Regions from separate parts of the Paenibacillus sp. JNUCC32 genome, predicted to be linked through region 1. Evidence: riboswitches for the same ligand, from Rfam matches in the RefSeq annotation. Region 1 holds a riboswitch; each other region holds the start of a gene.

Region 1 (3,247 bases):
GAATGATTTGAATTACGGCCCCATGCCCTTGTCGTCGAGCGATATTGCCGAATACCGCTACATCCTGACCGAGTTTTTGCTGGACTTGACAAGTCCCCGCAGGGAAGGCGAAAAATGGTTTACTGTACACAAAATAGCGTCGACTCTATGCGAATTCGTTCTGAGGGCAAACCGGGAGTGGACGGGTGAAGGGAAGATGCTGTTTCGTTTATTCAACCGCTATAGCCCAGCTATGGGGGATCGACTGGAGGCAGCGCTTCTGGCGATTTATCGGGAGGACGATCCTGCGGACCTTATTGCAGTGACGGAGGAAGCGCTCAGCCCGTACGGAGGCAGGCTGCTGGTCGGTTATGAGGAATAAATAAGCCCTGCATAAAAAAGAGGGGGGTACATTAGCCGTGACGCTCGCCCGCCATAAGCAATAAGATAATAACGTGATTAACTCACGTCATTCTTTTAAATCCAGGAGGGATCTTCATGAGCGGAGCATACGGCGGCGCATGGGGCAATTCAGTAGGAACTATATTGGTTCTCTTTATCCTGCTCGTAATCATCTTGAGTGCTTGGGTTTAAACACCGTCAAATTCTTGCTTGCAATTGATAAAGGCCCGGCGCGTGCCGGGCCTTTATCTGTTGGAAAGGACCTTAAGTTTTGGCTTTGGGGGATGGGCTGTGGGCCGAAACCACCGCGGTCATGACCAGATGGCTGCTGTCGGATTGAATCGCATGTTGGAACGCGTCTTCGAGTGATCCGAACACCCGGGACAACGCCCCGTCCAATCGGCTGGCGTAATGTACGCTTCCACCGAATGTGCCCGCTGCCTTCGCACGATCCACTTCTGCGTAAATGACATCCATGTAATTGGCGCTACCCATCGGGTAAAGCGCGAATTGGCAGGCCGTTTCGATATCGGCGCGTTCCCCGATATCGTGGTTTAAGCGGGTCGAATCCTCATTCATATACGCATCGGCATCCGTATCGCCTGGGCAGCCGATAGAATAAGTACCGTTAAACACCGTGTGCACGCCGCTAGCCGCGGCATAAGCGAATATTGCTCTCGTCACATCAAACACATGCTCCGCACGGCCGCGAATACAAGTGCTTACATCATCCGTTTGGATCCAGACCTTATCCGAATCCACGGAACGAAGCGCTTCCGTGATCACTTCAACGAACCGATCCGTCATGGGAAATACCGAGAACCGGCAACCCACGATCCGGCTGGTTCCGCATACAAGCTCATTCATAAATTTTTTCCTCCCCATTGTATAAGTCCACGCAAAAAAACCGCACCCCATGAAGAAGTGCAGTTATGCCTACGCAAAGAAATAAACATAAATGCTACACTTCCCCACGCTAGTATGATCTAGATCGGGTGATAAGGGTTAACGGCGGTCCGCCGTCTCTCAGCACATGGCACCCCTAGTACAGCCAAACATCAAATATGCAGTTGGTATCAAGCCGGCTCCAAGAACTTCCGAAGATCAGAAGGCGAAAGGCCTGCTTCCTGTGTTATTGTATCGTTTTGCCGGCAGGTTTTCAATGGCAGGGCACCATAAAAAAGCCGCCTATTCCAATCCTCAGGGCTTGGGTAGGCGGCTTAGGCCGGCTATGGCTTACTTGTATACCTTCACGCGATCTTCAAGCGGCGCAAATTCTTTTTCACCCGGATCTGCAACCGGTTTGCCGAAAGGCATTTGAGCGATCAGCTTCCAGTTTTCCGGAATGTTCCATTCGGACTTCACTTTCTCGTCGATCAACGGGTTGTAATGCTGGAGGGATGCGCCCAGGCCTTCTGCCTCGAGGGACGTCCATACCACGAATTGCAGCATGCCGTTGGATTGGTTCGACCAGACAGGGAAATTGTCGGCATACAGCGCGAACTTTTGCTGCAGGTCGGCAACTACGTTATTGTCCTCGAAGAAGAGAACAGTGCCGTATCCAGCACGGAATGCACCCATTTTTTCAGCTGTGGATTTGAAAGCCTCTTCGTCTCCGACAACCTCTTTCAGAATGCCTTCGGTCAGGTTCCACAGTTTGTCATGCTGTTCGCCAAGCAGTACAACGACGCGTGCGCTTTGGGAGTTGAAAGAAGACGGAGTATATTTAACGGCTTCATTAACAATCTCCTGGATGAGTTCGTCGGAAATGACCGGGTCTTTGCTGATGGCATAATGGGAACGGCGATGCTTAAGTGCTGCTGAAAAATCTTTAGACATTGAAAAAAACCTCCTGATGTAATCATGTTTGCATAAGCCTGATAACAAAGATGTCCTTTAATTCAAGCAAATATGCATGTTGAGTTGAATTGCTGTCGTTGAATTATCATTTCACATTAACTTACGTTTAGTTAGAAATAATAATTATGTTAGCATATTAATATAACTTAGAGGGATTGTCAACGCTTCGAAGGAAAGTTAATTTATATTTTTTATACCCGGTTACTGAGAATTAAATCAGCTTCTACATACGTATGTATTTCGGGAACCGCGAATCCAAGCGGCTCAGCCTCGGTGATATAAAGTTTATCTCTGCGAAACTCCATATTATGAACAAATCATGAACAAATGATACTTGGATGAACAAATTAAATGATTTTGATTCTCAATTATACTTGTCGACTGAGAATGAGAATGATATAATCCATATCAGAACGCAATTGATAATCAATCTCAATGAGAATGGTTGGGGAATTGCTGACTGCCGGAGTTTCGACAGACATACGCATAGAAGGAAGAACCATGAAGATTAGATACTTATTCGCAGCCGTTGTGGTACTCTCCATAATCTCGTTATTTATTGGAGTTAAAGATATCTCGCCACTGGAACTGTTCTCGATGACAGAACAACAACAGCATATTATGCTTGAAAGCCGGATTCCACGGCTTGTCAGCCTCATCTTGGCGGGTGTCAGCATGAGTATCTGCGGATTGATCATGCAGCAGCTCAGCCGCAACAAGTTCGTATCGCCGACGACGGCGGGCACTATGGACTCCGCCAGATTGGGGATCTTGGTTGCCATGCTCGTCTTTACGACAAGCGGCCCGCTTATCAAAATGCTCGTGGCATTCGTATTCGCACTGGCAGGAACCTTTATCTTCATGAAGATACTGGATCGGATCAAGTTCAAGGACGCGATCTTCATCCCGCTGGTAGGGCTTATGTTCGGTAATATCGTCAGCTCGGTCGCGACCTTCTTTGCCTACAAATATGATCTTATACAGAATATGTCGGCTTGGCTGCAGG
Region 2 (3,247 bases), 1.2 Mb from region 1:
CAGTTCTCCCATCTTCACCTTGGAGCCCGGTTCCAAGTCACCGCGGGGTGTAAATGTGCCGTTCTCCGTCAAGAGCACGACGGTAGAGCCGAATTCAAAGTACGCAAGTTCGTCGCCAATGTCGTATTTCTTCACGCTCTCGTCGGCATAACGGATGCTGCTTACGTTCATGGCTCCGACCTTCACGACCGCAACTTCGCCGAATTCATGGGCAATATAGGTAATGAGGCGCTCGTTGCGGCTGAGCACGTTTCGGATATGGGTCATCGCAAAATCGTTCACGGGGTATACCCGGCCCTTCAAATGCTCGCTTTCCGCTTGAATGCCGGTTACCGGGGAATGTATGCGATGATAGTCGGTCGGGCTTAAATACAATACGAATGCATAACCGTTGATATAATTCTCCATTCTCGGTGACTTGGCGAGCAGCTCGCTCAGGGTATAATCCTGTCCCTTGACGCTGAGGATGGTGCCGGCGTTGACGGCGCACATCGCCGAAATCGTGGCATCGACGGGGCTTACCATGGCATCGGCGGTGTCGTCTATGGCGCGCAGGCCTATTTTTAACCGGCGGGAAAAGAATTCGTTCAACGAACGGTATTCGTGGATCTCCTTCTCCGCTTCATGCGCCGGGATTTGGTAGATTCGTATAAATGCAGGTATTAGATGACGGCTCAGCCGGCTGTGGGAACAATGCCCCATGATGCGGGACAGCCACTTGCGGGAGGACAGCTCGGTCATCAGACGCAGCAATTGTTTAGCCATGTCATTCTCCTTTGTGCATAGGTGTCGGCAATAAAACGTTGGTGGAAAAGCCAATCACTCTGATATTGACATAGAATGAGCCGGAAATCAATAAATAGCCATTTTTGAAAAAAGGTTCTTGCTAATTGGGGAACGAATGTGTATTTTAAGATTAACATGAAACCGAATAGGGAATACGGGGGCTTGAGTGAATCAGGCTGAGATTGCAGCTGCTATCCGCTGTTGACCGTTAATCTGAACTGGGTAATGCCAGCGTAGAGAATATCCGACCCTGCCTACATAGGGCCTATTTTTCCGTCTGCGCGTTTTTCCAGACGGTTTTTTGTTGTGTTTATACAAAAATAGCGGTGGAGAGGGGAATGTGTTGTTATGGGAACGTCAGTGCAGGAAAAATTGGGGGTACAGCCTAGAAAAGGGCTGCGTTTAAGCGATATTTTGGTGACGGTGCTGGTATCGCTGGTGCTTGGCGTCATTTATCATTTCTGGGGATCGGTTTACAATCTGCTGAAACCGCTGTTCTTCGAAGCGGATGAACTGTTATACGGCATGTGGTTCGCAGCGGCCACGCTCGCTTACCTGCTGATCCGCAAGCCGGGAGTGGCCATCATCGCGGAGGTGGCGGCGGCCCACGTGGAAGTGCTGTTCGGGAGCGGCTGGGGACTGACGCTGCTGCTGTACGGTCTCATTCAAGGGCTGGGCGCGGAATTGGTATTCGCGGCGTTCCGTTACCGGAGCACCTCGGCGTGGACGGTGGCGATTGCCGGGGCCGGCGCGGCGGTCGGCTCGATGGTGATGGACTTCTATTACAGTTATACCGATGATCTTCAGACCTGGATGTTCCTCGCCAAGTATGGCATGCGGATTCTCAGCGGCGCCGTCATTGCCGGCTTGCTCATGCTGCTGCTGGCCAAAGCGTTGGACCGTACGGGCGTCACATCCCTGCTGCGCCCTGCGTCCAAGAAGGATTATGAAGCACTGGATGATCCGCGTCATGTCTAAAACCGCCGCCCGCTTGGTTTCGTCTTCAACCGCGGAGGCGGTTACGGAGCAGGCCGTGCATGTGGAGGGATTGCGCCTGAAGTATCCGGGCGAGGAGCGTTTGATGTTTAAGGACTTGTCCTTCTCGGCTGCCCGCGGGGAAAAGGTGCTGCTGCTCGGTCCGAGCGGCTGCGGCAAATCCACGCTGCTTCAGGTGCTTAGCGGGATGATTCCCCGCGCCACGGAGGTGCCGATGAAATGCGAAGCCCAGCTGGTGCCTCGCTCTTGGGGATATGTATTCCAAGATCCGGATACCCAGTTCTGCATGCCGTACGTGGATGAAGAGCTGGCCTTCGTGCTGGAGAACCTCAGCGTTCCCCGCGACGAGATGAAGGAGCGAATGCAAGCCGTCCTGCATGAGGTTGGGCTTGACCTTCAGGAGCTGCATATGCCGATCGGTCATCTGTCGCAGGGGATGAAGCAGAGGCTTGCGCTGGCTTCGGCCCTTCTGCTGGAGCCGGAGGTGCTGTTCCTCGATGAGCCGTCCGCCCTGCTCGACCCGGAAGGCAGGGAGCAAATCTGGTCAGCGGTGAAGGCCGTATCGGAAGGGCGTACGCTGATTATCGTGGAGCACCGGATTGAAGAAATGGCCCAATACGTGGACCGCGTGGTGCTGTTCACCCCGGATGGCGCCATTCTGGGCGATGGTCCGCCGGCAGCGATATTCGCCGAATATGCGAGCGAGCTTCAGGCGTATGGCATCTGGTATCCCGGCGTATGGGAGGATTATGCGGAGTCTCGGGCAGGAAGGGAGCTGTTTGCTCCGGTAGACGCGCCAGGCGATGAGCTGGGAAGTCTCATGCCTGAGGCAGACTCATCGTATGCCCACCTTGGGGAGCCTGTCATTCGGTTAGATGATTTCCGGGGACTGCGATGGGAGAAACCGGTCGTCTCTCTTTCTTCGGCTGAGGTATATCCCGGAGATTTCATTGCGGTGATCGGGCCCAACGGCGCAGGCAAAAGCTCGTTGCTGCTCAGTTTGATGGGGCTCCTGCGCGCCGAAGGGACCTATGTGCTCTGCGGGGAGGAGGTCATCCAGGGCAAGCGCAGGACAGTGCGGAAGAAGAGAGAGCGGCAGCTGCGCCAAATCGGATTCGTGTTTCAGAATCCGGAGCTTCAGTTTCTGACGGAACGTATCGGCGATGAGGTGATGTACTCGCTGCTGGTGGACCATATGCCGCCGGAAGAAGCGAAGGCACGGGCCGACCGCTGCCTGGAACGCTTTGGGCTGGACGGCATGGATAACAGGCACCCGTACCAGCTGTCGACAGGCCAGAAGCGCCGGCTGAGCGTTGCCACGGCCATGGCAAGGCAGCCGGCCGTCCTGCTCCTGGATGAACCGACCTTCGGACAGGATGCGCGGAACACGTTCGCGATTCTGGAGATGTGCGAACGGCTGCGCCGCTCCGGAACCGCCATTCTCATGGTGACCCATGAAATGGAG
Region 3 (3,247 bases), 2.9 Mb from region 1:
AGCCCGTTCCACCCTCCGAACCGCTGCACCATAAGGGCAAACATCCCGCCAAGCACGCTGTAGGGAAGCAGATATCTTACGATCAGATTTCCGAACGAACGGGGCTCCCTCTCATCCAACGATTGATTTCGGGCATCGGGAGCTGACCGCCCTCCTGCCAAACCAATGATGAATACCGATAACGTATACAGTGGGTACAGGTATGAACGAACTTCAACACCCTTATAATCGACGAGATACATATGCAGAACATCGGCGGCAATGTACATGCTCCCGCCGAGGCACATCAGGAAGACTGCCCGTTTCCTTAACTGTCCTGTGTTAAAATACAACACCAAGGTGAAGAAAATAAGCACCGTTGCGCACAGCGGGTACAGCATGTCCACCCACAGCTTTCCCCATATGGCTTCATTCGCCAAACCGGTAAGCTCGGGCTTGATGAAATATTCCCAGCCTACCGTCATGACCGTTATGCCAACGATCACGATATCCAGCATAAACCGCACTCCCCGAAACGAACCTTGTACGTGCCGGAACAAATAAATGAGGGCACCTGCAAACAGGATGATTTCGAATCCCCAGAATAATTGAGTCAAAATTGTCCGGGAAGCGCTCTCTTTCCCCAGCCAAAAATAACAAGCATCGATGATTCGAGCCGAGGCATCCGCCATCAGCCCGGCACTTGCGATAAGCCAAAACCTTCGAAGATGCGGCTCGTAATGCCGACTGATCCGTAGTAAATAGACGGAAGCGGCAGCGGAAGCCATAATGACTAGAACACGCTGAAGCAATAAAGCATCAGGCATCCACAGAACGGTCATTATCTGAATGAATGCATATATGATGGCGAGTCGAATCCACAGATGATCTGCTGGAGTTGGACTCATAAGCATTCCTCCTCGGCCAAAAGGCAAGCTTTCTTCAATGCTTGTTTGTTAGGTCTTTTGAATTAATAGTTATAGTTCTCATGATACTTTTTACCCACCTAAAAGTAAAGATGAGGAAGTGAAAGAAAGACCATCGATTCTACTCTATTAAACCATCGCGCTCCAAAAGCTTTCCGTCCTCAAGACCCACTTGACGTATAGGAATTATATGATAATATTTCAGTCATATCTCATATGAATCGGAAAGGGTGTTTAGCCTTGTCACAGAAACGATTGGATCATGTCGGCATTGTCGTCCGGGACCTTGAAGCCACGATTGCTTTTTACACAACCGTCGTCGGACTTGAACTGAAGGATCGCCTTACCCATACCAATGGCGTCATCCAGCTGGCATTCCTCGGATTTAACGGCAGCGACGAAACGGAAATCGAGCTTATCCAGGGTTACAGCGACACGCTTCCCGCAGAAGGCACCGTCCATCATTTCGCCGTCAGCACCGATAACATCGAAGCGGAATATGTGCGCGTACAGGGACTGGCCGTACCTCATCTTGACGAGGAAATCGTAACGCTTCCGAACGGGTACCGCTATTTCTTCGTCCACGGTCCCGAAGGAGAATGGATTGAGTTCTTCCAGCGCTAACCGCTGGCGAACAGGATCCTATCAAAATGCTTCATCCCGTGAATGGTTAACGGGGTTCATTCTTCCAACCGCACAAGCCATGTCCAATACGAAGACCTGCCTCGTTCGCATCCCCTTCCGAACTAGACAGGTCTTTGCGTTAGGACTATAATAACGGATGTAACGTCCGAAACTTCATAAATCCCGGGGGAGCTGGAATTTGGCCGGCTGAGAGTGTATCCGATGATACTGACCCTTACACCTGATCTGGGTAATGCCAGCGTAGGAAGTCCATGTTTGCGGCAGCTATGATTTGCCGTGGTATACACTTACGCCGTCATGCGTCCTGATATCATTCAGGGCGCTTTTTTTGTGGAGTTAACGAGGTCATAGAAAGAGAAAGAGAATTCAAAGGAGAGAAGACAAGATGAAGAAGGGAAAATGGATGGCGCTGCTTCTCGCTTGCGCCCTGCTGATGGTTGCGGCGGGATGCGGTACAGGCGGACAGAACGAAAATACAGGTACCGAAGGCGCAGACGGCCAGGCGGCCGAAAAGCTCCGCGACGTACAGCTGATGCTCGATTGGTCGGCCAACACGAACCACACCGGACTGTATGCAGCCAAGGAGCTCGGGTATTATGAGGAAGAAGGGCTTAACGTCCAGATCGTCCAGCCGGGGGCCGGCGGAACGGATACGCTGGTCGCATCCGGCAAGGTGCCGTTTGGCATCAGCTACCAGGAAGGCGTCACGCTTGCCAGAACCCAAGGCCTGCCGCTTGTCTCCATTGCGGCGATTATTCAGCATAATACATCCGGCTTTGCCGCCCCCAAGGACAAGGGGATCGTCAAGGCTGGCGATTTTGAAGGGAAATCCTACGGCGGCTGGGGCTCGCCTGTTGAGGAAGCCGTCATGAAATCCATCATGGAGATCGACGGTGCCGATGTCAGCAAAGTAAATATGGTTAACATGGGCGATGCCGATTATTTTACGGCCGTCAAACGCGATATTGATTTTGCCTGGATCTTCTATGCCTGGACCGGTATCGAAGCCGAGCTCCGGAACGAGCCGCTCGACATGATCTATGTGAAGGACTACTCCGAGCAGCTTGACTATTACACGCCGGTGATCGTAACGAACGAGAAGCTGATCCAGGAGGACCCGGAGCTTGTCAAAGCATTCATGCGGGCGACCTCAAAAGGATACGACTATGCGATTCAACATCCTGAGGATGCGGCTGCCCTGCTGACGAAGGCCGTTCCCGAACTGGATGCCGAGCTGGTTCATGCCAGCCAGAAATGGCTGAGTCCCCGCTATCAGGATGATGCTGCCCGCTGGGGCGAGCAGAAAGCCGAAGTATGGTCGGGGTATGCAGACTGGATGTTTGAACGCAAGCTGCTCGAGAAGGAGCTTGATGCGGACAGCGCCTTCACCAATGAATTTTTACCGGAGAAACCATAGGATGCATTTAATTTGGAAGAGAGACGGCCTGTCCGGCAGGCTGCCTCTCTTCCATTACAATATAGCTTGCATGAAAGGATGAGTTTAGATGGCAAACACCCTCTTGAGCATACAAGTGATACCCAGAACGCCGGATGGAGGCGACAGCATTCCTTATGTGGATGAAGCGATTCGGGTCATTCAGGAGTCGGGCGTGAAATACGAGGTCCATGCGCTCGAAACCACCTTGGAAGGAGAGCTTTCCGAGCTGCTGAAAATCGTTGAGCGCATGCATGAGGCG

Evidence for each region. Region 1 has a riboswitch for thiamine pyrophosphate ahead of JNUCC32_RS04390 (YkoF family thiamine/hydroxymethylpyrimidine-binding protein). Riboswitches for the same ligand answer to the same signal wherever they lie in the genome.
Region 2: another riboswitch for thiamine pyrophosphate. It lies ahead of JNUCC32_RS29915 (ECF transporter S component); the one in region 1 lies ahead of JNUCC32_RS04390 (YkoF family thiamine/hydroxymethylpyrimidine-binding protein).
Region 3: another riboswitch for thiamine pyrophosphate. It lies ahead of JNUCC32_RS22175 (ABC transporter substrate-binding protein); the one in region 1 lies ahead of JNUCC32_RS04390 (YkoF family thiamine/hydroxymethylpyrimidine-binding protein).

Annotation. Positions count from the first base shown of each region.
Region 1 covers NZ_CP062260.1:956,480-959,726, forward strand. The annotation lists gene JNUCC32_RS04380 (nucleotidyltransferase domain-containing protein) at 1-361, shown strand, start outside; gene JNUCC32_RS04385 (hypothetical protein) at 478-573, shown strand; gene JNUCC32_RS04390 (YkoF family thiamine/hydroxymethylpyrimidine-binding protein) at 646-1,248, opposite strand; TPP riboswitch at 1,333-1,435, opposite strand; gene JNUCC32_RS04395 (nitroreductase family protein) at 1,618-2,220, opposite strand; gene JNUCC32_RS04400 (ABC transporter permease) at 2,743-3,247, shown strand, end outside.
Region 2 covers NZ_CP062260.1:6,722,451-6,725,697, forward strand. The annotation lists gene asd (archaetidylserine decarboxylase) at 1-765, opposite strand, end outside; TPP riboswitch at 931-1,043, shown strand; gene JNUCC32_RS29915 (ECF transporter S component) at 1,135-1,764, shown strand; gene JNUCC32_RS29920 (ABC transporter ATP-binding protein) at 1,757-3,247, shown strand, end outside.
Region 3 covers NZ_CP062260.1:4,998,879-5,002,125, forward strand. The annotation lists gene JNUCC32_RS22165 (GGDEF domain-containing protein) at 1-887, opposite strand, end outside; gene JNUCC32_RS22170 (VOC family protein) at 1,146-1,529, shown strand; TPP riboswitch at 1,705-1,814, shown strand; gene JNUCC32_RS22175 (ABC transporter substrate-binding protein) at 1,936-2,967, shown strand; gene JNUCC32_RS22180 (MTH1187 family thiamine-binding protein) at 3,056-3,247, shown strand, end outside.